3 regions of the Microbulbifer agarilyticus genome follow, and region 2 is predicted to be linked to each of the others. Evidence: predicted binding sites of a transcription regulator. Region 2 holds the regulator's gene; each other region holds the start of a gene.
The links. The regulator sigma-54, encoded in region 2, starts transcription at its own class of promoters, with help from an activator protein. The targets are predictions, from matches to a motif close to TGGCACANNNNTTGCNNT.
Positions count from the first base shown of each region.

Region 1 (7,774 bases), 1.7 Mb from region 2:
CGTGCTGGCCGAATGCCACTGCGGGCTTGTACTTCTTGAATAAGCCTTCTTTCAGCATTAACTCGGCACCGCCTTCTTCGCCGTCTGGTGCACCTTCTTCGGCGGGCTGGAAGATAAACAGGATATTGCCGGCAAGTTCGTCGCGCATACCGGCCAGCACTTCGGCGGCCCCCATCAACATGGCCACGTGGGTGTCGTGCCCACAGGCGTGCATCACACCAACCTCTTCACCGTTGTACTGGGTGGTGGCTTTTGAAGCGAAGGGGATGTCCACCTGCTCGGTCACTGGCAGCGCGTCCATATCCGCGCGTAGCGCTAGGGTGGGGCCCGGTTTGCCGCCCTTGAGGAACCCGACTACGCCGGTGTGGGCGATACCGGTTTCCACTTCGATACCGAGGGCTTTCAGGTGCTGGGTGATGTACTTGGCGGTTTCAAATTCGCGATTGCCCAGTTCCGGGTTCTGGTGGATATGGCGTCGCCACTCGATCACGTTGGGCTCGGATTTCTTGAGTGCCGCGTCGAGAGTGTTTGATTGTGTCTGCGCGAAAGCGCCGTGGCTGACAAAGGCCAGGGCGGAAAGGGAGAGGGAGATTAGGGGCTTTTTCACAAGAACATTCCTGTTTTGCGGTGTATGGCTCCAGAGAAGCAAACCATGCACCGCGGCAGGAATCAATCTTTGTGATTCTTTGTTCTTACTCGTGTCCTTACTCTGCGTCCTCGCCATGTGCGCATAGCGATATGCGCACAAGGCTGTTTTACTTTGGTTTTACATAGTGAAGTAAGTCGCCGCGCCCGGTCCTACCGGCATGCCCGCAACAAATACCCACAGGAAGAACAACGCAGTCCAGCCGACGAAGAAGAAGATGGAGTAGGGAATCATCGTTGCGATCAGCGTACCCATACCCAGGTCTTTCTTGTAACGGGTAGCGAAGGACACGATCAGGCCGAAGTAGCTCATCATCGGGGTAATGATGTTGGTGACAGAATCGCCGATCCGGTAGGCCGCCTGAATGACTTCCGGCGCGTAGCCCAGCAGCATCAGCATGGGCACGAAGATCGGCGCAGTCACCGCCCACTGAGCCGAGGCGCTGCCAAGGCTCAGGTTCACCACACCACACATCATGATAAAGAACAGGAATAGAATCGGACCGGTCAGGCCGATACTCTGCAGGGCCTCGGCACCCAGTACCGCAAAGATGGTGCCCAGGTTGGTCATTTTGAAGAAGGCCACAAACTGCGCGGCGAAGAACACCAGCACGATGTACATGCCCATGGTGCCCATGCTTCGGGACATGGCGTCGATCACATCGCGATCATTCTTCATGGTGCCCACGGTCTTGCCGTACACGAAGCCCGGAACCGCAAAGAACACCACGATCAGTGCCACAATGCCTTTCAGGAACGGGGAACCTGCCACGGCACCGGTTTCCTGGTTGCGCAGCACACCCCACTCGGGAACGATGGTGAGCGCCAGCAAACCGCACACGCCCAGAACCGCAAAGCCTGCATATTTGAGGCCGCGCTTCTCATCACCGGTAAGCTCGGTCATCTTGTCCTGGGACAGGTCGACGGAGGCTTCGCTGTTATCGTATTTACCCAGCTTCGGCTCCACGATCGCCAGGGTTACCCAGCTGCCCACGATGGTGATCAGGAAGGTACTGATAATCATGAAGTACCAGTTTACTTCCGGGCCCACCACATAGTTGGGATCGATCATATGTGCGGCGGATTCGGTGATGCCTGAAAGCAGTGGGTCAACGGTGCCCAGCAACAGGTTGGCGCTGTAACCGCCGGAGACACCCGCAAACGCGGCGGCCAGGCCCGCCAGTGGGTGGCGGCCGAGGGAGTGGAAGATCATCGCTGCTAGCGGGATCAGCACCACGTAACCCAGTTCAGACGCGGTATTGGAGATGATGCCGGCGAACACCACGATCACGGTCACGGTGCGTTTGGAGGCCTTCAATACCATGCCGCGCACGGCCGCGGAGAGCAGGCCGGAATGTTCCGCGATCCCCACACCCAGCAATGCCACCAGCACCGTGCCCAGCGGGGCGAAGCCGGTAAAGTTGGTGACCAGGGTGGTAACAATTGTCCTGAGACCCTCACCGGACAGCAGGTTCACCACATGGATAACACCGTCGGCAGAGCGGCCAGCGGCGCCTTCCGGGCGCGGATCCACCACAGAAAGCCCGAAGAACGATGCCACACCGCTCAGTACGATTACGCCGAGGGCAAACATGGCGAACAGGGTAATGGGGTGGGGCAGCAGATTACCCAGCCATTCCACGGTATCGAGGAAGCGGGTAAAGGCGGTTTTTTTGCCGGAGGCTCCGGGTTGGATCTCGCTGGGGGAGGTGGATGTCGTCATTATGTCTCCTCTGGTTCACCTGCCGGCTAAAAAATAGTCAGTTGGCGCGCAATCATACATGAAAATGGCAGCGATGACTTCGCGGGCAGTGATACGGATGCGTATTCTGCCACTTCATCTGCTTTTGGCCATTTGGCGTCGACGCCGGGGTGCCCAATTATCGGCATATAAAAGCAGCTATCGCCAGAGGAGTGGCGCCGAATCCAATGTTTGTCTGGGGGATGCCGCGGGCGGAGTGAGGAGAGGGGAGAAGGGAAAGGGTAAAGGGGAGAGTTGTGCGGGCGCTATCGCGCCCGCGGGAACAGCCTAGAACTTGTAGCCGATACCAATCGAGTAAACAAAGGGGTCGATATCTACATCGGCAGTAATGCGGGTAAAGGTATCGCCGCGGCTGCGGAAGTCGATTTTCGCCTCGGTGTCGATATCCAGGTACCAGACGGCCGCATTGAACAGCCAGTTGCTGTCTGGCCCGAACATTACATCCACACCGATTTCGCCGGCGAGCCCCCAGGAGTCGTCGAGCCGGAGGTTCGCGCGGCTAACGGCCCCGAGCACATCCGCGAAGTAGTCATTGGCAACGGTGCTGATGCTTTCGTCCGAGAAAGTGGTGAAATTCACCCCGAGGCCGAAATACGGCTGTACCCAGGACTCTTTGCACGTGGGGAACCACTGTACGGTAAGCGTGGGTGGCAGGTGCTCGATACTGCCCAGGTCCACCTTGCCGAGTCGGGCATTGAGGTTGTCGGGGTTGGGCAAGCCAATGACATCAAGGTCGTGCTCAAACGGCAGCGCCGCCAGTAACCCAAGGCCGAAGTGGTCTGCGAACATCCAGGTGCCGGTAATGGTCGCGCTATCGCCATCGTCCACAAGGACCCGGGTGTTGGTCAGTTCGACGGTGTTGTCGATCAGCAGCGGGTCGGAATCATCATCCGGATCCACCAGTCCCCAGCCAATGCGGACAATAAAGTCGCCTTGCTCCAGATCGGCCAGGCAGTGGCTGCTGGCGAGGGTGGCGGCGAGGAATGCGGCGGCCAGACTGAGTTTCTTCATAAGATCGCTCCTTGAACTTCCTAGCGGTGCGACAATGCAGTCCGGCATTGCCATTTTGCACGACACTTTCAGTCTAGCTGTCTGTCGAATGGAGAAACTTTCTTGCGTTTGATTGGGTGACATTTGGATCTGGGCTTGTGGCCGGCGTGCACTGCGGCAATAATGTGATCACAAAAATGATCCTGGTTGGTAATTGGCCTGTATATGGGTGAAGTAATGAAGATTGGTGTTCTTAAAACGGACGATGTGCGCCCGCAGCTGGTGGCCGAATTCGGTGAGTACCCGGAGATGTTTGCGGCGCTGCTGAAGCGTGAGGATGACGCGCTGGAGTTTGTCACCTACGAGGTGCAGCACGGTGAATACCCGGCGGATATCGACGAAGTCGATGCCTACCTGATTACCGGCAGTAAAACCGGGGTCTACGACGATCAGCCGTGGATTGCGCCGCTGATGGAGTTTGTGCGCGAGTTGCGCCGCCGTGAGAAGCCGACCCTGGGCATCTGCTTTGGTCACCAGATTATTGCCCACGCTCTGGGTGGTGAGGCGCGCAAGTCAGAAAATGGCTGGGGTGTCGGGGTGCACAGCTACGAAGTGCAGGAGACGCCAGCGTGGATGGTGGAACCGCAGCCGCAATTCAGCCTGCTGGTCAGCCACCAGGACCAGGTGGTGGCACTACCGCCAGAGACCAAAGTGATTGCCTCCAGCGACTTCTGCCCCTATGCGATGCTGCAAGTCGGTGGGCACATGCTTACCATGCAGGCGCATCCGGAATTCACCAAGCCATACTCCAAGGGCTTGATGGAATTGCGTAAAGAAGTATTCGGCGAAGATATGGTCGAGAAGGGCAAGGAATCTCTGCACAATGACATTCATGAGAGCGCGGTAGCGCGCTGGATGCTGGCGTTCCTGAAGAGCGCCGCTTAGCACTGGAATGCGTCTTTAGAATGTTCCCGGTGTCAATACCGAGGCAATACCGGGAACATTCTGTCACCAATTACTTCCACTTAATGTTGCAGCCAATCGACGCCACCTGATCGTCTGCAGGTTTCTCCCCCGCCAACACCGCATTCACTGCAGCGTGTAAATCCTTACCATTGACCGGCGCATCGTTGCCCGGGCGGCTGTCATCAAACTGTCCGCGGTACGCGAGCTTCCTGTCTCGGTCGAACAGAAAAAAGTCCGGCGTGCAGGCTGCGTCAAATGCCTTGGCCACGGACTGATCCTCGTCCACCAAATATTCAAATTCATATCCCCGCAATGCGATCTCTTCACGCATTTTGGCCGGGCTGTCCGCCGGGTAGCTGGCGAAGTCATTACTGTTGATGGCCACAACGTTAACGCCCTTGGCCACCGCGTCCTTGCCAAACGCAGCCAGCCCATCTGCGATGTGCTTTACGAACGGGCAGTGGTTGCAGATAAACATCACTACCAGCGGCTTTTCATCAAGTGCATTGCTGTCGACCGCCTTTCCATCCGCGTTGGGTAGCGCGAATGCCGGCATGGGGGTGCCGAGGGGAATCATGGTGGATGGAGTCAGGGCCATGGAGTGCTCCTTGCAAGGTGGGTGGCATCAAAGTGTATCGAATTTCCCGCAGTTTGGGGTTGCCGGAGTCGGCGGCACTTAACTACGTCAATTGACGCATACCGTCGTTCCACAATTCTTGCTTCCATTGTCCTCTAATCCAACCAATCGACGGCAGTCGTGGGCTGCCTTGCATGTACGTCTTTGATGAATCAGCTCGCTACATTACGAAGTTCAGAAGGCCTTGGTTGCTCCGATAGTGCGGGAAGTAGTGCGGGTCGCTGGTTGGCAGGACTGGAACTGGTATTTGAGCATGATGCGCGGGGTTGTCGCCTGGCAAGGAATCATCATCGGGGTCCGCTGTATGTACAGAAACCGTTCTTTCCCGAAGGACGGGATCTGGCTCACATATATCTGCTGCACCCTCCGGGTGGCCTGGTTTCCGGGGATCAACTGGATGTCCGTATAACCGTCGCAGAGCGCGCGCGGGCATTGGTGACCACAACCGGTGCCGGGCGTGTGTACAGGGCACGCGGTGACGGACTGTTACAGCGGCAAAACACCCTGTTGCAAATTGCCGCTGGCGCGAGTCTTGAGTGGTTGCCTCTGGAGAACATCGCTTATCCCGGTGCCAATGGCTCCATGCACACCCGCGTGAACCTGGAACCGGGAGCGCTATTTGCGGGGTGGGAGGTGACGTCACTGGGGTTGCCAGCCCGAGGAGAATCGTTTCACAAGAGTCGATTGCATCAACGTCTGGAAATTTTTCTGGATGGTATGCCGTTGCTGCTGGACTCGCTGCGTTTGGGGGACCCCGCGGTTGACATACTGCGCTGCAAAGCCGGGCTGAGTAATTTTCCGGTAAACGGGATGATGGTAATGGGGCCCTTTCCCGAGGCGGTTTGCGATGATGCGATGGCGGAATGCCGCCGGATTTTAATGCGTGGCAATACGCACGGCCTTGGCGGAGTCACCCTTGTGGCCAATATGCTGGTGGTGCGCGTGCTGGGGCGTTGTGCATTTGAAGTACGTGAATTGTTGAGCCAAACGTGGTGCTACATGCGTCCGCAGCTACTCGGGCGCAGTGCCTGTGCACCGAGGATTTGGCGCACATGAAATCAATAAAATAATTGCGGGTTTTCCATGGAATTATTGCCCAGAGAAAAAGATAAATTACTGGTGTTTACCGCCGCACTATTGGCCGAGCGACGTCTCGCTCGTGGCTTGAAGTTGAATTACCCGGAAGCGGTGGCATTGATTTCAATGGAAATTATTGAAGGCGCACGCGATGGAAAAAGTGTCGCGGAGCTAATGGGTTTTGGCCGTGAAATCTTGCGCGCAGATCAGGTGATGGAAGGTGTCGCCGATCTGGTACACGAAGTACAGGTAGAGGCTACCTTCCCCGATGGAACCAAACTCGTGACGGTGCATAACCCCATCAGCTAACGCGGAGGCAGCAAGATGATTCCCGGAGAAATTCAGGTCGCCGCAGACAGAGGCGATATTCAGCTTAATCCAGGGCGTGAAACACGGACCCTGCGTGTAGAAAACACCGGTGATCGGCCTGTGCAGGTCGGCTCTCACTATCACTTTTACGAGGTAAACCCCGCGCTGCGATTCGAGCGCGAACGTGCCCGTGGTTTTCACTTGAATATTGCATCCGGGACGGCGGTTCGGTTTGAACCCGGCCAAGGGCGCGAAGTGGAGCTGGTGGCCTATGCAGGTGCTCGCAAAGTGTATGGATTCCGCGGTGAGGTCATGGGTGCACTCGATGCTGAGGAGGTATGCGAGCCATGAGCCAAATGGATCGGGAAAGTTATGCACAGATGTTCGGCCCAACCACCGGTGACCGGGTTCGTCTTGGCGACACCGAACTGTGGCTGCAGGTGGAAAAAGATTTCACTCGCTACGGCGACGAAGTGAAATTTGGCGGTGGCAAAGTTATTCGTGACGGAATGGGACAGAGTCAGCGTTCGTGTGAGGAAACGCCCGATCTGGTGATTACCAATGCACTGATTCTCGACCACTGGGGCGTGGTAAAGGCCGATGTATCGGTGAAAAACGGCCGAATTACCGCTGTTGGTAAAGCCGGTAATCCCGATGTGCAGGAGGCGGTTGATATTGTCATTGGCCCCGGGACGGAAATTATTGCCGGTGAGGGTTCAATTCTTACCGCAGGTGCCATCGATGCGCACATTCACTTTATTTGTCCACAGCAGGTGGAGGAAGCGTTGATGTCGGGTGTCACCACCATGATTGGTGGGGGTACCGGCCCCGCTACCGGAACCAATGCCACAACGTGCACACCCGGCCCTTGGAATATTGGAAAAATGCTGCAGGCCACCGACAGCCTGCCAATGAATTTTGGCTTCCTCGGCAAAGGTAATGGCAGTTTGCCAAAGGCCATCGAAGAGCAAGTCGAAGCCGGGGCTTGTGGGCTCAAATTGCACGAAGACTGGGGGACTACCCCGGCGGCGATCGATTGTTGTCTGAGCGTTGCAGAAAAATACGATGTGCAGGTGGCAATACACACCGACACCCTGAATGAATCCGGCTTTGTTGATGACACGCTGGAGGCGTTCAAGGGGCGCGCGATTCACACCTACCACACGGAGGGCGCCGGTGGTGGTCATGCACCGGATATTATCAAGGCCTGTGCTTCGGCCAATGTCCTGCCCTCGTCGACCAACCCTACACGGCCATACACGATTAATACCGTCGATGAGCATCTGGATATGCTGATGGTATGCCACCATCTGGATACCAGTATTCCGGAAGACATCGCTTTTGCTGATTCGCGTATTCGCAAGGAAACAATCGCCGCGGAAGACCTG
Region 1 is NZ_CP019650.1:663,521-671,294, forward strand. It holds gene Mag101_RS02725 (M20 family metallopeptidase) at 1-607, opposite strand, end outside; gene Mag101_RS02730 (AbgT family transporter) at 767-2,368, opposite strand; gene Mag101_RS02740 (OmpW/AlkL family protein) at 2,675-3,418, opposite strand; gene Mag101_RS02745 (glutamine amidotransferase-related protein) at 3,635-4,342, shown strand; gene Mag101_RS02750 (thioredoxin family protein) at 4,413-4,961, opposite strand; gene Mag101_RS02755 (urease accessory protein UreD) at 5,148-6,056, shown strand; gene Mag101_RS02760 (urease subunit gamma) at 6,084-6,386, shown strand; gene Mag101_RS02765 (urease subunit beta) at 6,402-6,737, shown strand; gene ureC (urease subunit alpha) at 6,734-7,774, shown strand, end outside.
Region 1: the regulator sigma-54 is predicted to act here: its motif matches at 5,069-5,086, upstream of Mag101_RS02755 (urease accessory protein UreD).

Region 2 (7,774 bases):
TCAATCTGCGCGCCCATCGCCATCAGGAATTCAGCCAAATCGACAATTTCGGGCTCGCGTGCTGCGTTGTGCAGCACGGTAGTACCTTCGGCCAATACGGCCGCCATCAGCAGGTTTTCGGTGCCGCCAACGGTCACTTTCTCCATCACAATATTGGCGCCTTTGAGACGACCATTACTGCGTGCGCGAATAAAACCTTCGTCGATGGTAATTTCAGCACCCATGGCCTCGAGGCCTTTCAGGTGAATATCCACAGGCCGGCTGCCAATCGCACAACCACCGGGGAAAGAAACGTTCGCCACACCGTGACGGGCCAGCAGAGGGCCGAGCACCAGAATGGACGCGCGCATGGTTTTCACCAACTCATAGGGCGCGGTGAGCTCGTTCACTGAGCGTGGATCAATCTCCACACCCAGCTTCTCGTCGATGGTGATTTCGGTCCCCATGCACCGCAACAGGGTGATCATGGTGGTGATATCGTTGAGGTGCGGCAAATTGTGAATTTGCACAGGGCCGTCGGCTAACAGGGCCGCAGCAAGAATCGGCAGAGCGGAATTCTTGGCTCCAGAGATTTTCAGGGTTCCGGAGACGGGGCTGCCCCCTTCGATAATCAGTTTATCCATGCGTTGTGGTTTCCAATTGCGATGCAAAAAATGCCTGCATCACAAAAATTACAGTCCTGCCTCTTCGGGCGTAAGGGTTTTCATTTGCACCGCGTGCAGGGTGCCATCGGCAATTTTGTCAGACAGCGCAGCGTAAACCAGCTGCTGTTTTTTCAGACGGCTGAGGCCGTCGAACGCGTCACTAACCACGGTGAGCTGCAGGTGGCTGCCTTCGAAGGCCACTTCTACATTACTGCCGGGAATGTGCCCTTCGATCAGGGACTTGATTTGATCTGGCTGCATAGGAGGGAATTACTATCGGATAACAAAGAGCGCGCAAGTGTACTGGAATAGCGCCCGGTGCGCAGCCGCGTTACCGCCACTGCACACCGCTGTATGGATACGACGCAGGGATCAGGGGTTGCCTGCAACCTTGTCCGCCGCAGACCAACCGGCGATCACCTTGTCGATGTTGCCGTTGTTCGCCTGCATGGCCTGGGCAAACTGCCCGCGGAAGGTCTTACCCAGGTTTACACCGTTCAAGATCACATTGATCAGCTTCCACTGGCCACTGCGATTACGCACAAGGGTGTAGGAAACTTTGGTCAAACCTTCGTTACTGCGCACTTCCTGCAGCACATTGACGCGATTACCGCTGGGCGCTGTCCCGGGGTTAATCACCTTTACGTCCAGATCGCCAAAGGTGGCAACGCCGCGGGCAAAGGTCGCCACCAGATCCCGGCGGAAGGTACTGGCAAACTTGGCGCGCTGCGCAGGCGTCGCCTTTTTCGCATAGCTACCCATTACGCCGCGAGCGATAAAGTCGAAGTCCACCACCGGCGCGAGCACCCGATCCACGGCGGCATAGTAACGCTGAGGATTGGCGCTAAGGTGCTGACCCTCGGCGCGAATAGTATTCAGAAGCTGGCCGGAAACCCCCTCGATCATGGTGTAGGGATTTTGGGCGGCTGTAGCGAAGGGCGCCACCAGACACAGCAGCGCGGCAGACATCCACAGACTCGCCTTGCGCACGATACGCGTCACAGCCGAGCCGGAACGCTTTCCGGTGCTATCGGTAGAAATAAAGGTAGAAGTGAGTGCACTCACAGATCATCTCCCATTGGCAATTCGTCCCTTGGATGCCCATAACGCCAAAAAGTGTCATGGGACGCCGAAAAATCACGCTGACTGACGCAAAAAGGCGGAATATGTATTCGCCCCAGCTCTACAGCTGACAATAGCGGCGGCAAACTATACCATGGCGGCCCCGCGGACAAGCGGCACTGGGTCACTTTGCCTTAAGGCGCCGCTTTTTGAGCCAATATTGATAGGTTAGCACTTCTGCCACCCAAGCAGACGTCTTCCGCAAAGCTACGCTAGAGACTGCCCCGAGACAGTGAGACAAACGATGGGTAAAGACCTGATTCTCCAGGCGGGACGCCGCACCATTACCATGGAGACCGCCGCTGTGGCGGCGCTGGAAGCTCGCGTTGATGATAGCTTTCACCGCGCCTGTGAGCTCATGCTGGGCTGTAGCGGCCGTGTAATCGTCTCCGGCATGGGCAAATCCGGCCACATTGGCCGAAAAATCGCCGCCACCCTGGCGAGCACTGGCACGCCGAGCTTTTTTGTACACCCGGGAGAAGCCAGCCACGGTGACCTGGGCATGATCACCCGCCACGACGTGGTCATCGCCATATCCAATTCCGGCTCTTCCGCAGAAGTACTCACCCTGCTTCCGCTATTGAAGCGACTGGGTATTCCGCTGATCAGCATGACTGGCAAGACAGATTCTCCACTGGCGCAGTCCGCAGACGTCAATCTCGATATTGCCGTTGAGACGGAAGCCTGCCCGCTGAACTTAGCGCCAACCTCTTCCACCACCGTAACCCTGGTGATGGGTGACGCACTGGCAGTGGCGCTGCTTGAGGCCCGCGGCTTTACCGCCGAGGATTTCGCCTTTTCCCACCCCGGGGGGGCTCTTGGCCGGCAGTTGCTACTCAAAGTCGCCGATGTGATGCACGCCGGTGAAGAACTTCCCCAGGTATCCCCGGAAACACCGTTATCCAAAGCCCTCCTGGAAATGACCAGCAAGGGCTTTGGCATGACCACGATTGTGGATAGCAACGGGCAACTGCTCGGAGTATTCACCGACGGTGACCTACGCCGAGTAATCGACCAGAAACTGGAACTGGATACCGCCACTATGGAACAAGTGATGAGCCGACGTCCGAAGACGGTCAGTGCGCACACACTCGCCGCCGAAGCCCTGCGCATTATGGAAGACAACAAAATCACCGCGCTGGTAGTAGAAGACCCGGAACACCACCCGATCGGTCTGCTGCACATGCATGACGTTTTGCGCGCCGGCGTTATTTGACCGAATTGAAGGACGAGACTTTTGACCCAACCCACCCCTACAGCCAGCCAGCAGCAAATCCACGAAAAGCTGAGCAAGGTCCGCCACCTGATCCTGGACGTGGACGGCGTGCTCACCGATGGCCGCCTGTATTTTGACAACCAGGGTAACGAACAGAAGACCTTCCACACCCTGGATGGACAGGGCATTAAAATGCTGCAGAAGTCGGGTGTGGCCGTCGCGATCATTACCGGGCGCCGCAGCGCCCTGGTGGAAAAGCGCGCACATGACCTCGGCATCACTCGCCTGATCCAGGGCCGTGAAGACAAATACACCGCTTTCCTGGAGCTGTTCGCCAACGAACCTTACGATCTGGAAAACATTGCCTATGTCGGCGACGATTACCCGGACCTGCAGCTGATGACCCGGGTGGGCTGCCCGATTGCTGTGCCGGATGCCGCGCACCCGGTACGCGAGCGCGCGCTATTTGTCACCGAGCGCCGCGGAGGTATGGGTGCGGTGAGAGAAGTATGCGACCGTATCATGCACGCGCAGGGAACCTTTGAGGCCGCCCTCGCTCCTTATTTAGCAGACTGAGAAAAGGAAGAAACAACGGAATGCGCACCTGGCTCCCCCTGGTGATCGTGGTGGCTCTCATCTCTGCCGGACTCTGGTTTACCGAGAGCCCACCAGAGCAGCTACTGGGTAAACGCCCCACCCAGCAGGAACACAATCGTGCCGCGGACCTGATCATTCGCGATGCGCGTACACGCCACTACAACATCGATGGCGATCTCGCCTATGAAGTGGACGCCGAGCGCATTACCTTCTTTCGGTTTGCCCGCCGCGACCGCGCCGACCTTACCGAACCGCGCATGATGTTTTATCAGGGCGAAGACACGAAATGGCGCACCGAGTCGCGCAAGGGTATTGCCTACAACAACGGCCAGAGAGTTGTATTGCAGGGAGACGTTTCTGTCTCAGAGCTGCCGCAACCGGGAATCACCCTGCGCACTCCGAAAATTACCCTTAAACCCCGCGAGGAATTCGCCGAAACCGACAAAGTTGTTACCATTACCGATGGTGCCAACATCACTACCGGCAAAGGCCTGCGGGCAGACCTCAAACAAGACAAGGTAGAAATACTCTCCAATGTGGAAAGTCGCTATGAAACTCGCTAATTCCCGCGGGCAAATCGCCGCACTCGCGCTCACCGCAGCCTGCGTACTGGCGGCTCCGCAGGCACTTGCACTGCCCGACGATCGACAACAGCCTGTCAAAGTCTCCGCCGACAACCTCGAGGCCAATCGCAGCAAAAACCTTTCGATCTACAGTGGCAACGTAGTCATCAGCCAGGGCTCGCTGCAAATTCGCGCAGACCGCGTGGAAGTGCACGGCAACAGCAAAGGCGAAATCAACAAAGTGGTCGCCACCGGCAAACCCGCACACTTCCAACAGCAAGTGGAAGAAAGCACTAATCCAGTAAAGGCCCGCGCCCAGCGAATCGAATTCCTGGTAGCAAGCGATGCCCTACAGCTAACTGGTGAAGCCTTTGTCGATCGCGACGGCAATACCCTGTCTGCCGAACGCATCGACTATGACCTCAACAGCGAGCAGATGCAGGCTCAGGGCCAGTCCGAGAAGAAGCGCGTCGAGATGATCTGGAAGCCGGAGGCCAAGCCAGCTCAGGATGGGCAATAACGCCCCTCTTACATCGACAAGATCACGAAAAAAAAATTCAAACAGCGCGCAGCGCTGACAGCGGAATTAAGCAATGCCCACGCTCAAGGCACTACACCTCGCCAAGCAATACAAAAAGCGCAAAGTTGTTCAGGATGTGTCCGTCAGCGTATCCAGCGGGCAGATTGTAGGCCTGCTCGGCCCCAATGGCGCGGGTAAAACCACCTGTTTTTATATGATTGCGGGCTTGGTACAGGCCGACGCGGGCCAGGTTTTGATCGATGATGAGGACATTACCGGCCTCTCCATGCACGGTCGCGCCCGCAAGGGTATTGGCTACCTGCCACAGGAAGCCTCGGTATTCCGGCGCCTGTCGGTACAAGACAACATCATGGCAATTCTGGAGACCCGCAAAGACCTCGACCGCACGCAGCGCAAAGAGCAACTCGAGTCATTGCTGGAAGAGTTCCATATCACGCATATTCGCGAGAGCCTCGGCATGGCACTCTCCGGCGGTGAACGCCGCCGAGTGGAAATAGCGCGCGCACTCGCGACAAACCCTGCATTCGTACTGCTGGACGAACCCTTTGCCGGTGTTGACCCGATCTCCGTCGCCGATATCCAGCAAATCATTCGCCACCTGCGGGATCGCGATATCGGCGTCCTGATCACCGACCACAATGTGCGCGAGACCCTCGACATCTGCGAAATCGCCTACATCGTCAGCGAAGGTCACATCATCGCCTCTGGCAACCCCAGAGACGTCGCCGAAAACAAACGAGTGAAAGATGTGTACCTGGGCCATCAGTTCACGATTTGAGCCTTTTTCAGAAAAGCTTTCCAGAAACCGTGAAAAATAGAGATTTTGATCACGGGAATACACGCTTAACCGGAAGGCGTGACTTTTTCGGCATACTTATTGCTTAACTTGCCCCTTGTCTTCCTACCCTCCCCGGGGTAGTCTGCAGGAAATGAGCCTTATCCCGCCGCCAAAGGAATAAAATTCTTTTCGGTAGGTCATCGCCAGATTTTTCTGCCGGCAAACCTCTATGAAGCAGTCACTCCAGTTAAAACTCGGCACGCAGCTGACAATGACCCCCCAGCTGCAGCAGGCTATTCGCCTGCTGCAATTGTCGACGCTGGATCTGCAACAGGAAATTCAATCCGCACTGGACAGCAACCCGCTGCTCGAGTCAGATTTTGACGAGCACGCCGGCGAGTCCCACCAAGACCAGAACACCCCAGCCCAGCAAGCCGAAGAACGCACCGAGAGCGCACCAGAGCCCCAGGCAGAATCCACCGCCGAGGGGGACTGGAGCAGCGACATCCCCGACGAATTGCCGGTAGATACCCGCTGGGATGACATTTACTCCGGTGGCACCAGCAGCGGGTCGGCGGAAACGGAAGAGTACGCGCTGGAGCAGCGCAACGCGGTCTCCGAAAGCCTGCAGGATCACCTGCTGTGGCAACTGAACCTCACACCACTCACCGACTCGGACAAGCAGATCGGCGAGGCACTCATTGACGCCATCGCCCCGAACGGCTTTCTCGATACCAGCGTGGAAGAATTGGCGGAATCCCTCGAAGTGGATACCGATGAAGTAACCGCGGTCCTCAAGACGATTCAACAGCTTGAACCCGTTGGCTGTGGCGCCCGCGACCTGCGTGAAAGCCTGATCCTGCAGTTGCGTCAGCTACCCGAGGGGACCCCCTGGCTGGAACAGGCGCTGACCGTAGTCGGCCAGCACCTCGATCTGCTGGGCAAACGCGATTTTCGCCAGCTAAGCCGACGCACCCGCCTCAATGAAACACAGCTTGGTGAAGTGATGCGCCTGATTCAGACGCTCACCCCCTACCCCGGTGAAGTCTTTGGCGGCGAGGAGCCACAGTATGTGGTGCCGGACGTCATCGTCACTCGCAAGCAGGATCGCTGGGTAGTGGAGCTAAACCCGGAAACCACCCCCAAGCTGCGCATCAACGACACCTACGCCTCGCTGATCAAGCGAGCTGACAACTCCAGCGAAAACAACTACCTGCGGGACAACCTGCAAGAAGCCCGCTGGTTCCTGAAGAGCCTACAGAGCCGCCACGAGACACTGCTCAAAGTGGCCAGCAGCATCGTGGAAAAACAACAGGGCTTTTTCGAGCAGGGTCCCGAAGCCATGAAACCCATGGTGCTGGCGAATATTGCCGAGACCATCGGCATGCACGAGTCCACCATCTCGCGGGTGACCACCCAGAAGTACATGCTCACCCCCCGGGGCGTATTCGAACTCAAGTATTTCTTCTCCAGCCACGTGAGCACCGACTCCGGTGAAGACGCCTCATCCACCGCCATTCGCGCGCTGATTCGCAAGCTGATCGATGGCGAGCAGCCGCGTAAACCACTATCCGATAACAAGATCACCCAGGAACTGGACTCCCAGGGCATCAAAGTCGCAAGACGCACTGTGGCCAAGTACCGGGAATCCATGGGTATCCCCTCTTCGAGCGAGCGTAAGAGACTGGTCTAACCAAACCGGTCATTTTTCAGCGAAAACTTGCCTCGCATACTGACTACTTCGAGCCCTGAAAGCAGTATTCCGCACAACCAATAGCCCTGCGCCGAGTGTATCCTTCCATTCTGACGCACTTCCTAGTAGGGTTGCCGCCCTGAGCGGGGGTGCGACAGGATTCGTGTTGTACCCAATAAGGAGAAATCCATGCAGATCAATATCAGTGGTCACCATGTAGAAGTTACTCCGGCCATTCGCGATTACTGCCTGACCAAACTGGACAAGCTCTCCCGCCACAACGACCTCGTCAACAATGCACAGGTCACTCTGTCTGTCGACAAACTCACTCAGAAAGCCGAGGCCTTAGTGCACGTAAACGGCAACAAGGATATTTTTGCCGACTCGGAATCTGACGATATGTACGCAGCGATCGATTCGCTCACGGACAAGCTCGACCGTCAGCTGCTGAAACACAAAGAGAAGTTACGCAGTCACCGCTAGTCTCAGTACTTGGAGTACCCAAGAGCAACGGCTGACTTGCACCGCTAGATCATCTGTACGTTATGACATTGGAAGCATTACTCTCTCCCCGCCTGAGTCTTTGCCACCTGGCTGGGAGTAGCAAGAAGAAGCTGTTG
Region 2 is NZ_CP019650.1:3,201,510-3,209,283, forward strand. It holds gene murA (UDP-N-acetylglucosamine 1-carboxyvinyltransferase) at 1-623, opposite strand, end outside; gene Mag101_RS13380 (BolA family protein) at 672-905, opposite strand; gene Mag101_RS13385 (MlaC/ttg2D family ABC transporter substrate-binding protein) at 1,017-1,709, opposite strand; gene Mag101_RS13390 (KpsF/GutQ family sugar-phosphate isomerase) at 2,011-2,982, shown strand; gene Mag101_RS13395 (KdsC family phosphatase) at 3,004-3,558, shown strand; gene lptC (LPS export ABC transporter periplasmic protein LptC) at 3,579-4,142, shown strand; gene lptA (lipopolysaccharide transport periplasmic protein LptA) at 4,129-4,662, shown strand; gene lptB (LPS export ABC transporter ATP-binding protein) at 4,736-5,461, shown strand; gene Mag101_RS13415 (RNA polymerase factor sigma-54) at 5,691-7,154, shown strand; gene hpf (ribosome hibernation-promoting factor, HPF/YfiA family) at 7,344-7,637, shown strand; gene ptsN (PTS IIA-like nitrogen regulatory protein PtsN) at 7,700-7,774, shown strand, end outside.

Region 3 (7,774 bases), 2.0 Mb from region 2:
GATATTGCCGCGCGCTGATGTAGCGCAAACTCGCATAGTTCTTCAGTTGATAGTGGCTGCTGCCGAAACGTTCTTTATATGGGTAGTTTCCAGTCAGCATCTCATACGCAATGACACCGAGGGAGAATATATCTGAGCGATGACTGGCGGCGTCACTGAAGAAATACTCCGGCGCGCAATAGTTTTTGCTGCCCGGCGGTGCACTATCCTGGTAGCGCAGTAATTCCTGCAGACCTGCAGCGTTAGCGCCACCCAAGTCGATCAGCTTCAGGCGCCCTGCCGTATCGATCATGATGTTCTCTGGCTTAAGGTCGCCGTGCACGATTTCTAATCGTTGCAGGCGGCGCAGGGCGCTTACCAATTGCTCTACCAGGTTACGCACCTGATCCAGTGGCGGCTCAGGGTTGAGTTGCATCCACTGGCGAAGGTTTTGCCCGTCCACATACTCCATAACGTGGTAGAGAAACTTACGTTGCTTGCGGGGCGGATATATTTGCACGATCGCCGGGTGTTCCAGGCGGCGTCCTGTCCACTCTTCGGCAATAAAGCGCTCGATATAGGCTGGATCATCACTGAAGTTTTCCGATGGCGCCTTGAGGGCCAATAGCTGCTCAGGTTGACCGTCCGTATCGGCGTCCATGTCCCGCACTAAATACAGGTAGCTGCGGCTGCTTGCATGCAATTCCTGCAATACTTCGTAGCCGTCAATTTTATTTCCGGGCTGTAGGGCTGGTGGGAATGGCAGTTGGCTGGTGGCCACCATAACATCGTCCGCCTGCACCGCATCCACCAAATTAACGCGGCACAACGCCAGGCTCAGATTATCTTTACTGCCATTATCCAGCGCTGCTGCCATCAATGGTTTCGCTGCATCCATTTGATGCCTGATGAGCAGCTCGGTGAATTGGCTTCTTGGCAAAAAGTCGTGAATGCCGTCGGTGGTAACACAGAAGAGGTCGCCGGCTTCCAGAGGCTCTCGCCGATAGTCCACCTCGATATGCGCATCCATACCGAGCGCACGACTTAAAAAGGTGCGATCCGGGCCGAGTGCACGGCTGTGATCTCGAGTCAGGCACTCCAGATTACCGTCACGTAACCGGTAAATACGCGAGTCACCGATATGGATTAGGTGCGCGGTAGACCCCTTCAAAATCACCGCAGAAAAAGTGGTTAGCCAGCCGCGCTGTACCTCGTCGGCGCCACCACTTTGTCGATACAGCCAGCTATTTAGGGCATGAAGCACCCGCGCACTGGCCTGTTTTACCGACCAGGAGTCCGGCGTGCTGTAGTAGTCGGAAATAAAACCGCTGATTGCTGCCCGCGCTGCCGCACCGCCTGCCTCGGCACTACCAACCCCATCGGCGATTGCCGCTATGGAGCCGCGATAGCGCAAATCGCTACCGGTAGCCCGGTATGCGGCCACGGCGTCGTCATTGTAAGCGCGCAGCCCGCACTCGGTCGCAGTGGCGAACTCTAGGTTTTCGGAATTGGAGGCTTTTTGATCCGAGTCTGACACAGTAGTGGTTTCGCAGGTGTGGTTCAAAGTGGTCCTCTCAGTATCGGCAGGGCTGAGATTTATGCGATAAGCGGTGTGCCGGAATCCGTTTTCGGGACTGTCTGCGAGAGGGATCTCGCGGACAAGCCCCCAGGGACGGGCTCACGGCGTGTCTCGAAAATGGATTCCGGCACGCCGCGCCACAAAACTACCTAAGTGGTTACCCCATTACCTGAATTAAGCAACGTCGATCAGTGAAACGCTACCATCCGGCATAACCTCGGCCATCTGACCTTCTGGCTCTTCAAGGAATAGCAGGGTAACAAAGCCCAGTACCGCGGTACCAGCAATCACCAGGAAGAAGGTCTGGTAAGACACCATGCTCAGCACGGTCAGGTAGAACACCGCACCCACATTGCCGTAAGCACCCGTCATACCAGCGATCTGGCCGGTCAGGCGACGTTTGATCAGCGGTACCACCGCAAACACCGCACCTTCACCGGACTGAACAAAGAAAGAGCACGCCATCGCCGCAGCTACTGCCAGATACAGCGGCCATTCAGCGTCGATCATACTCATGGTCAGATAGCCCAGCGCCAGGCCCGCAGTCAAAATCAGCAGCGTGCTCTTACGACCAAAGCGGTCACTGATCAGGCCGCCGGCAGGGCGGGACATCAGGTTCATAAACGCATATGCGGAAGCCAACAGGCCAGCTTTTACCGGATCGAGAGTGAAAGTTTCGGAGAAGAACAGCGGCAGCATGGAAACAACCGCCAGCTCGGAACCAAAAGTCGCGAAGTAAAGAATGTTCAGAACCGCAACCTGCTTGAACTGATAGCGATGGATCGGCTCTGGCAGTTTTACGAAAATCTCTTTGTTGATGTCGTAACACTTCTTCGCATCAAACGCATACAGAGCGGCGAGAGCCACGTAAATCACAATAGCGACAGATTGCGCCAGCATACCGACACCGGACGGGGACAATTTCCAGGTAAGCAGTGCCAGTGCCGCATACATAGGCACTTTCATGATCAGCAGCAGTACGAAATCCGCAGGGCTGGAAACTTCCATGCCGCCAATTTTTTTCGGCTTGAAGTAGGTACCACCTTTGGGGGTGTCGGTCACGGAGCGGTAGTAAATCACACTGTAAACCAGCGCAATCGCACCAGTCAGACCCACCGCGTAACGCCAGCCGTCGTCGCCGCCAAACAGCAGTGCGATGGTTGGCAGACTCATAGCCGCGGCAGCAGAGCCGAAGTTACCCCAGCCGCCATAGATACCTTCCGCAGTGCCCAGCTGTTTGGCTGGGAACCACTCGGAAACCATGCGAATGCCAACTACGAAACCGGCGCCAATGAAGCCCAGCAGGAAGCGGCCAATCGCCGCCGCGGTAAAGCTGTCGGCCAGCGCGAAAATAAAGCAGGGGATACTGCCGATTGCCAGCAGCAGAGAATACGTCAGCCGCGGACCGTACTTGTCCGTCAACATACCGATAATCACGCGCGCAGGAATGGTTAGCGCGACGTTCAGGATCAGCAGGGTTTTTACCTGTTCCGAAGTGAGCGACAGACTGTCGGCAATTGCCATCAATAGTGGTGCATGGTTGAACCAGGCAAAGAAGGTAATAAAGAAGGCAATCCAGGTGAGGTGCAGTACCCGGATTTTTCCCTTAAAGGAAAATAGGTTTAAGGAGTCACTGGACATAATGTTATCCCGTTAGTTTGTGTTCTGAATCTGTCGGCTTGCTCGGCAAGGCTCCAAACGGCGGGCATAAAAAAAGCCCACGGGGCACCCTGGCTGCCGCCGGTGGACTTCGCTGTCCTACTGATAAGTGTCAACAAGTTAAAGTAAGCATCACCTGCGAGGTTCTCTACCATGCAGGTGGCTCTGCTTGTGGTTAATTACGATTTAGCTACTCAATAACTACGTAATAGCTATTCAATAACTGTGCCATGGTTGTGCGTAAACCGGGTCGCAGGCCGAAACTGGTGCGCTGTGTTGCAAAAAAATGGCGCATTGGACGCGAAACCTGACCGATAACGCGCGGTAATGTTCCAGCGCTAGTTACTTGTGAGCGGTTGAGGGGCGCAGCCAGATATCGGCCTCGCCCCGTTTTGGTGTGCTTTGAGTGGGGTGGTGCACGATTGTGCACCGAGGGTGGGCGTGTGCGGATTTCACTTTAGGGCTGAATAGGGCGGAAGACGCTAATAGCTTGTGTGTGGCTTCGGTGCTCAAGACTTGGGAGTACGGGACTTGGGCGAATGCCTCTCGCGCAAGCGGAGGTAGTCGAGGGTTTGCTGGTAGAGGTCGGAGTCGAAGAGCTCCGCAGTATCGGTATCAACCGGCGCGATCTCGTTACACAGGGAAAGCAACTCGCGTGCTTTTTGCGGGGATGGGCGCCCGTGATCTGTCTGTGGGTGGGCGAACAAATGCCAGCCTGTATTCTGCTCGGGAGGCATGTCCTTTTTACGATACAGCTGATCGTTCAGGGACACTGCTACTACGTCATCAGGAAGATTGAGGTATTCCGGACGCGCCAGAATTCCCGCTGCGTCACGACGGTTGGTGCGATCGCTGAGCCATCCGCACGCTTCCAGTAGTGCAGCGCGCAACGCCATATGGGTGGCGGGATTTGCTTCGTGCCAGCTGCGTGTAACCGCGAGTACTTTTTCTGGCATTGCGGGCATCAGGGCGTTGTTCGGGGTGGCGATAACCCCGATACCTTCCTGGGCGGCAAAGGTGTTCCAGGGTTCGCCAACGCAGAAACCATCAATATCCCCACGGCGCAGGTGGTCCACCATTTGCTCCGGTGGCAAGACCTGTAGGCGTACATCGGTGTTGGGGTTAATCCCGGCACTGCTTAACCAATGGCGTAGCTGCAGGGTGTGACTGGCAAACGGATACACGCTGGCAAACGTGAGCGGTGCTGCATCCGATGCTTGTTCGTCAACAAACTGCTTCAGCGCCGTACCTACGCCATCCGCATCGTCAGATTGTGGGTTTAACTTGCTGTAGAGGTCGCTGGATAAGGTAATCCCATTGCCATTACAGCTGAGGATCAGGCCGCTGAGCAGCTCTTCTTCGCAGTTTGGCAGGGTTTGCTTGAGGGTGAGCGGCATGGGCGCAAGCATCGCGGCTGCGTCCGCGGCACCGCCGATGAGCTTATCCCGCAATGTGGCCCAGGACGTTTCCCGCTTTAATGTCACTTGCAGCCCATGCTGCTCAAATAGTCCGAGCTCATGGGCGATGATCAGTGGGGCGCTATCTGTCAGACGCAGATAGAGCAGTTTGAGTTTTGGCTTTTCGACTTGCAGGCTGCTCACGGTATTACTCTCGGCAATCTTTAAAATTCTGTGTCAAATCTCGCTATCTGGCCGGTGTTTGCAGATGCGTGACGATTTGTTCGGCGACATTGCGCATGGTGGAGTTGCTGTTCATCGCCAGGGTGCGCAGGGTCTGATGGGCGGCCTGCTCGCTGATATTTTTGCGGGCCATTAATAGCCCCTTGGCTCGCTCAATAATTTTGCGTTCGTCCAGCTGTTGCTGGGTGCGCTCCAGAGACTGCCGCAGCTGCTGATAGCTGCGGAACTGTGCCATGGCGATTTCGATGGCCGGCGCGACGCGTTCCGCAGAAAGGCCTTCCGCCATATAGGCACTGACACCGGCGTCCACCGCGCTACTGATGAAATCTGCGCCACCGCGGGCTGAGAACATCGCCACCGGCGTAGGGTTGTGCTGGTTGATTACGGAGAGGCTTTCAAGAATGTCCCGGTCGGGAGATTCGATATCGATCAACACGATATCTGGGCGGTGTTTTTCTACCTGATATAGGAGGCCTTCGGCGCTGGAAAGCTGCGCTAACAGGTTGTATCCGGCAGCGGTGAGCTGCTCGGACACCATGGTCGCGCGCTCGGTCTGGTCATCGACCAGTAAAATGCTGATTGGGGTGCTCGTCATCGCTCTATTAAAACTTCAATTCGAACTGCAGCCAGAATTTGTCCGTATCGCTGCTGAAGGTGTCAGCGTCGTAGGTGGCGTATTTGGCGAGCAGGTCGATATTTTTTGTTATGGCATAGGTCGCCACCAGGTCGAGTTCGTTACCGTACTCGCGGCTGAAGCGATCGCTATAGAATTTATGCAAAGTTGCTGCAAACTTAATGCCAGAAATAACCACTGAGCCGCCAGCATAGTAGTCGCGGATGCCGTCGACGGGTGTGGTCAGGAATTTGTCTGCATAGCCCTGGAACTTGTGCAGCGTGGCCAGCGGGGTTTGAAATGCCCACTGATCATCACCGGTGAGCCACTCGGTACCGACAAATCCGGCAAACTTGTATTTCTGTTCTGGCTTGGTGCCGAACTCCGCGTTGTAGTACTCCGCGCGGTAATCGTAGGGGTTGCGTCCGGTATCGCTCTGGGTGGCTGCACGCAGGTGCCAGCGGAAGGTTTCGCAGTCCACACTCCACTTGAAGCCGGCGGTGACGCTCGCTAATTCGTCAAATTCGTGGAAATCGAGGCTATAGAAAAAGCCGCTGAGGGTTTGATTTGGACGTACCTTGTATTTTAGTCGCAGCGCGTTTACCGGCCCGCCAATGTCTCCGTCGGCACCATCCGGGCCGAAGATCCGGTTGACGTTCCAGGAATAGAAGTAGTCACCTGTGAACCGGTCGTCGAATGCCCACTCACCGCGTAACGCATCGTATGTCTGTTCGTTCTGGCGCCAGCCAACGCCGCCAATAAAGCGCTGATCGTCAAAATTAATACGCTGTCTGCCCAGGGTGAGTAGGTTCTTGTTGTGCTTGTAGCTCAGCTGAACGCGGTTCACCTCGCTGTATTCCGGGTCGGCAATGACCGGGTACTGGGTGCGTCCGTTCTCTGTGTTGTTGAATTTCTCGCTACTGATGTAGGTGACATTGTCGCCTTCCAGCAAGAACTCCCAGCCATCCCAGCGGGCACTGGTCCAGGTCGCGCGGCTGCGCAGAGTACCGGCAGTGGCATGATTGGGAAAAGAAACTTCGCGCACATGCTCGTAGCGAGGGCGAAAATTGAGGTCGAAGGTACTGTTGCGAATCATGTCCCCGGGCATTTGGGCAATGTTTTCTTCCGCACCAGCGGCAGTTGTCGCACTAAATAGCAGCGCAGCCCCGAGAGCAGCTTTGCTGAGCTGAAGGTATATGGCGGTAGTCTGGTCTGCACATGGGCTGGCAACCATGGACATCTCCCTGGATATTCGCGTGCAATAGAAAAGGCCCGGCGGCACGGATTGTGCGGCCGGGCCTCAGTGCCACTGGCATCTGGTCAATCAAAACTCGTACCAATGGGTGCAAATTTAGTAGAGCGTGTGCTTTATATGGGAGATTCAGTATCGATTCGTCGCCTTCTGGCGCGGGATTGCGCTCTAGTGGTGCAAATGGCGATGATGCGCAGTGAGTACACCATTGGTTGCGTCATCATTTGGATAAATATGGTTTGGTGTGGCTCGGTATGGTGCGCAGATGGGCGTTCGCGCGGCAATATGGTGCAGAGCTCGGAGTGCACCGGGAGGGTCCTTTTGGGCTACATTTTCTAAAGATGGAATATGCGAAGCTAATTTGCGGTAATTTTGCTGTATGGTTTCGCCATTCACCGAACGTGGCAAGCTGGTGCCACGGGGTTCAAGTGTCAGGATGCAGTAATAAATGACATCGCCATCAGGTCATCATTCAACGCCGAGTACTCGGGTGTGCCCGGTTGTTCTCGCTGGCGGACTCTCAAGTCGTATGGGGCGGGACAAGGCACTGCTAAAATTATCCAATGGGCGGACACTGCTCGAGCAGGCGAAGCATCAGCTGGAGCAGGTTCAAGTGCCCGAGGGCATGGAGATGATGGCGCCGCTGGTGAGTGGGCGTCGCCCTGGCGGCATTCCTGACCAGGTAGAAGCTGCTGGTCCGCTCGGGGGGCTCCAGGCCATTGATCAGCATTTACGTCAGTGGGAGCTTGCCTGCGATGCACTGCTGGTGGTGCCAGTGGATATGCCACTGGTGTCGTCGGCCCTACTGGAGCAGCTGTGTGTGGCTGGGCAGACCGTAGAGCAGGCGGTGTGCTTCGGTGACTACTTTCTACCGTGCTGGCTTCCTCTGGGCGCGCGCAGCCGCAAGTACCTGGGTGCTGCAGCCGCAGGGAATGCGATCGCTTCGGTGCGGGCGCTGTTTGGTTTTGTTGGCTGTGTGCAACTGCCTGCCCCGGAGGGTGATTGGCACCTGAATCTGAATCGGCCGGAGGATTACAGCCTACTGCAGGGGT
Region 3 is NZ_CP019650.1:903,175-910,948, forward strand. It holds gene Mag101_RS03735 (bifunctional protein-serine/threonine kinase/phosphatase) at 1-1,516, opposite strand, end outside; gene Mag101_RS03740 (NarK family nitrate/nitrite MFS transporter) at 1,733-3,199, opposite strand; gene Mag101_RS03745 (CmpA/NrtA family ABC transporter substrate-binding protein) at 3,727-4,818, opposite strand; gene Mag101_RS03750 (ANTAR domain-containing response regulator) at 4,862-5,452, opposite strand; gene Mag101_RS03755 (hypothetical protein) at 5,460-6,704, opposite strand; gene mobA (molybdenum cofactor guanylyltransferase) at 7,171-7,774, shown strand, end outside.
Region 3: the regulator sigma-54 is predicted to act here: its motif matches at 3,431-3,448, upstream of Mag101_RS03740 (NarK family nitrate/nitrite MFS transporter).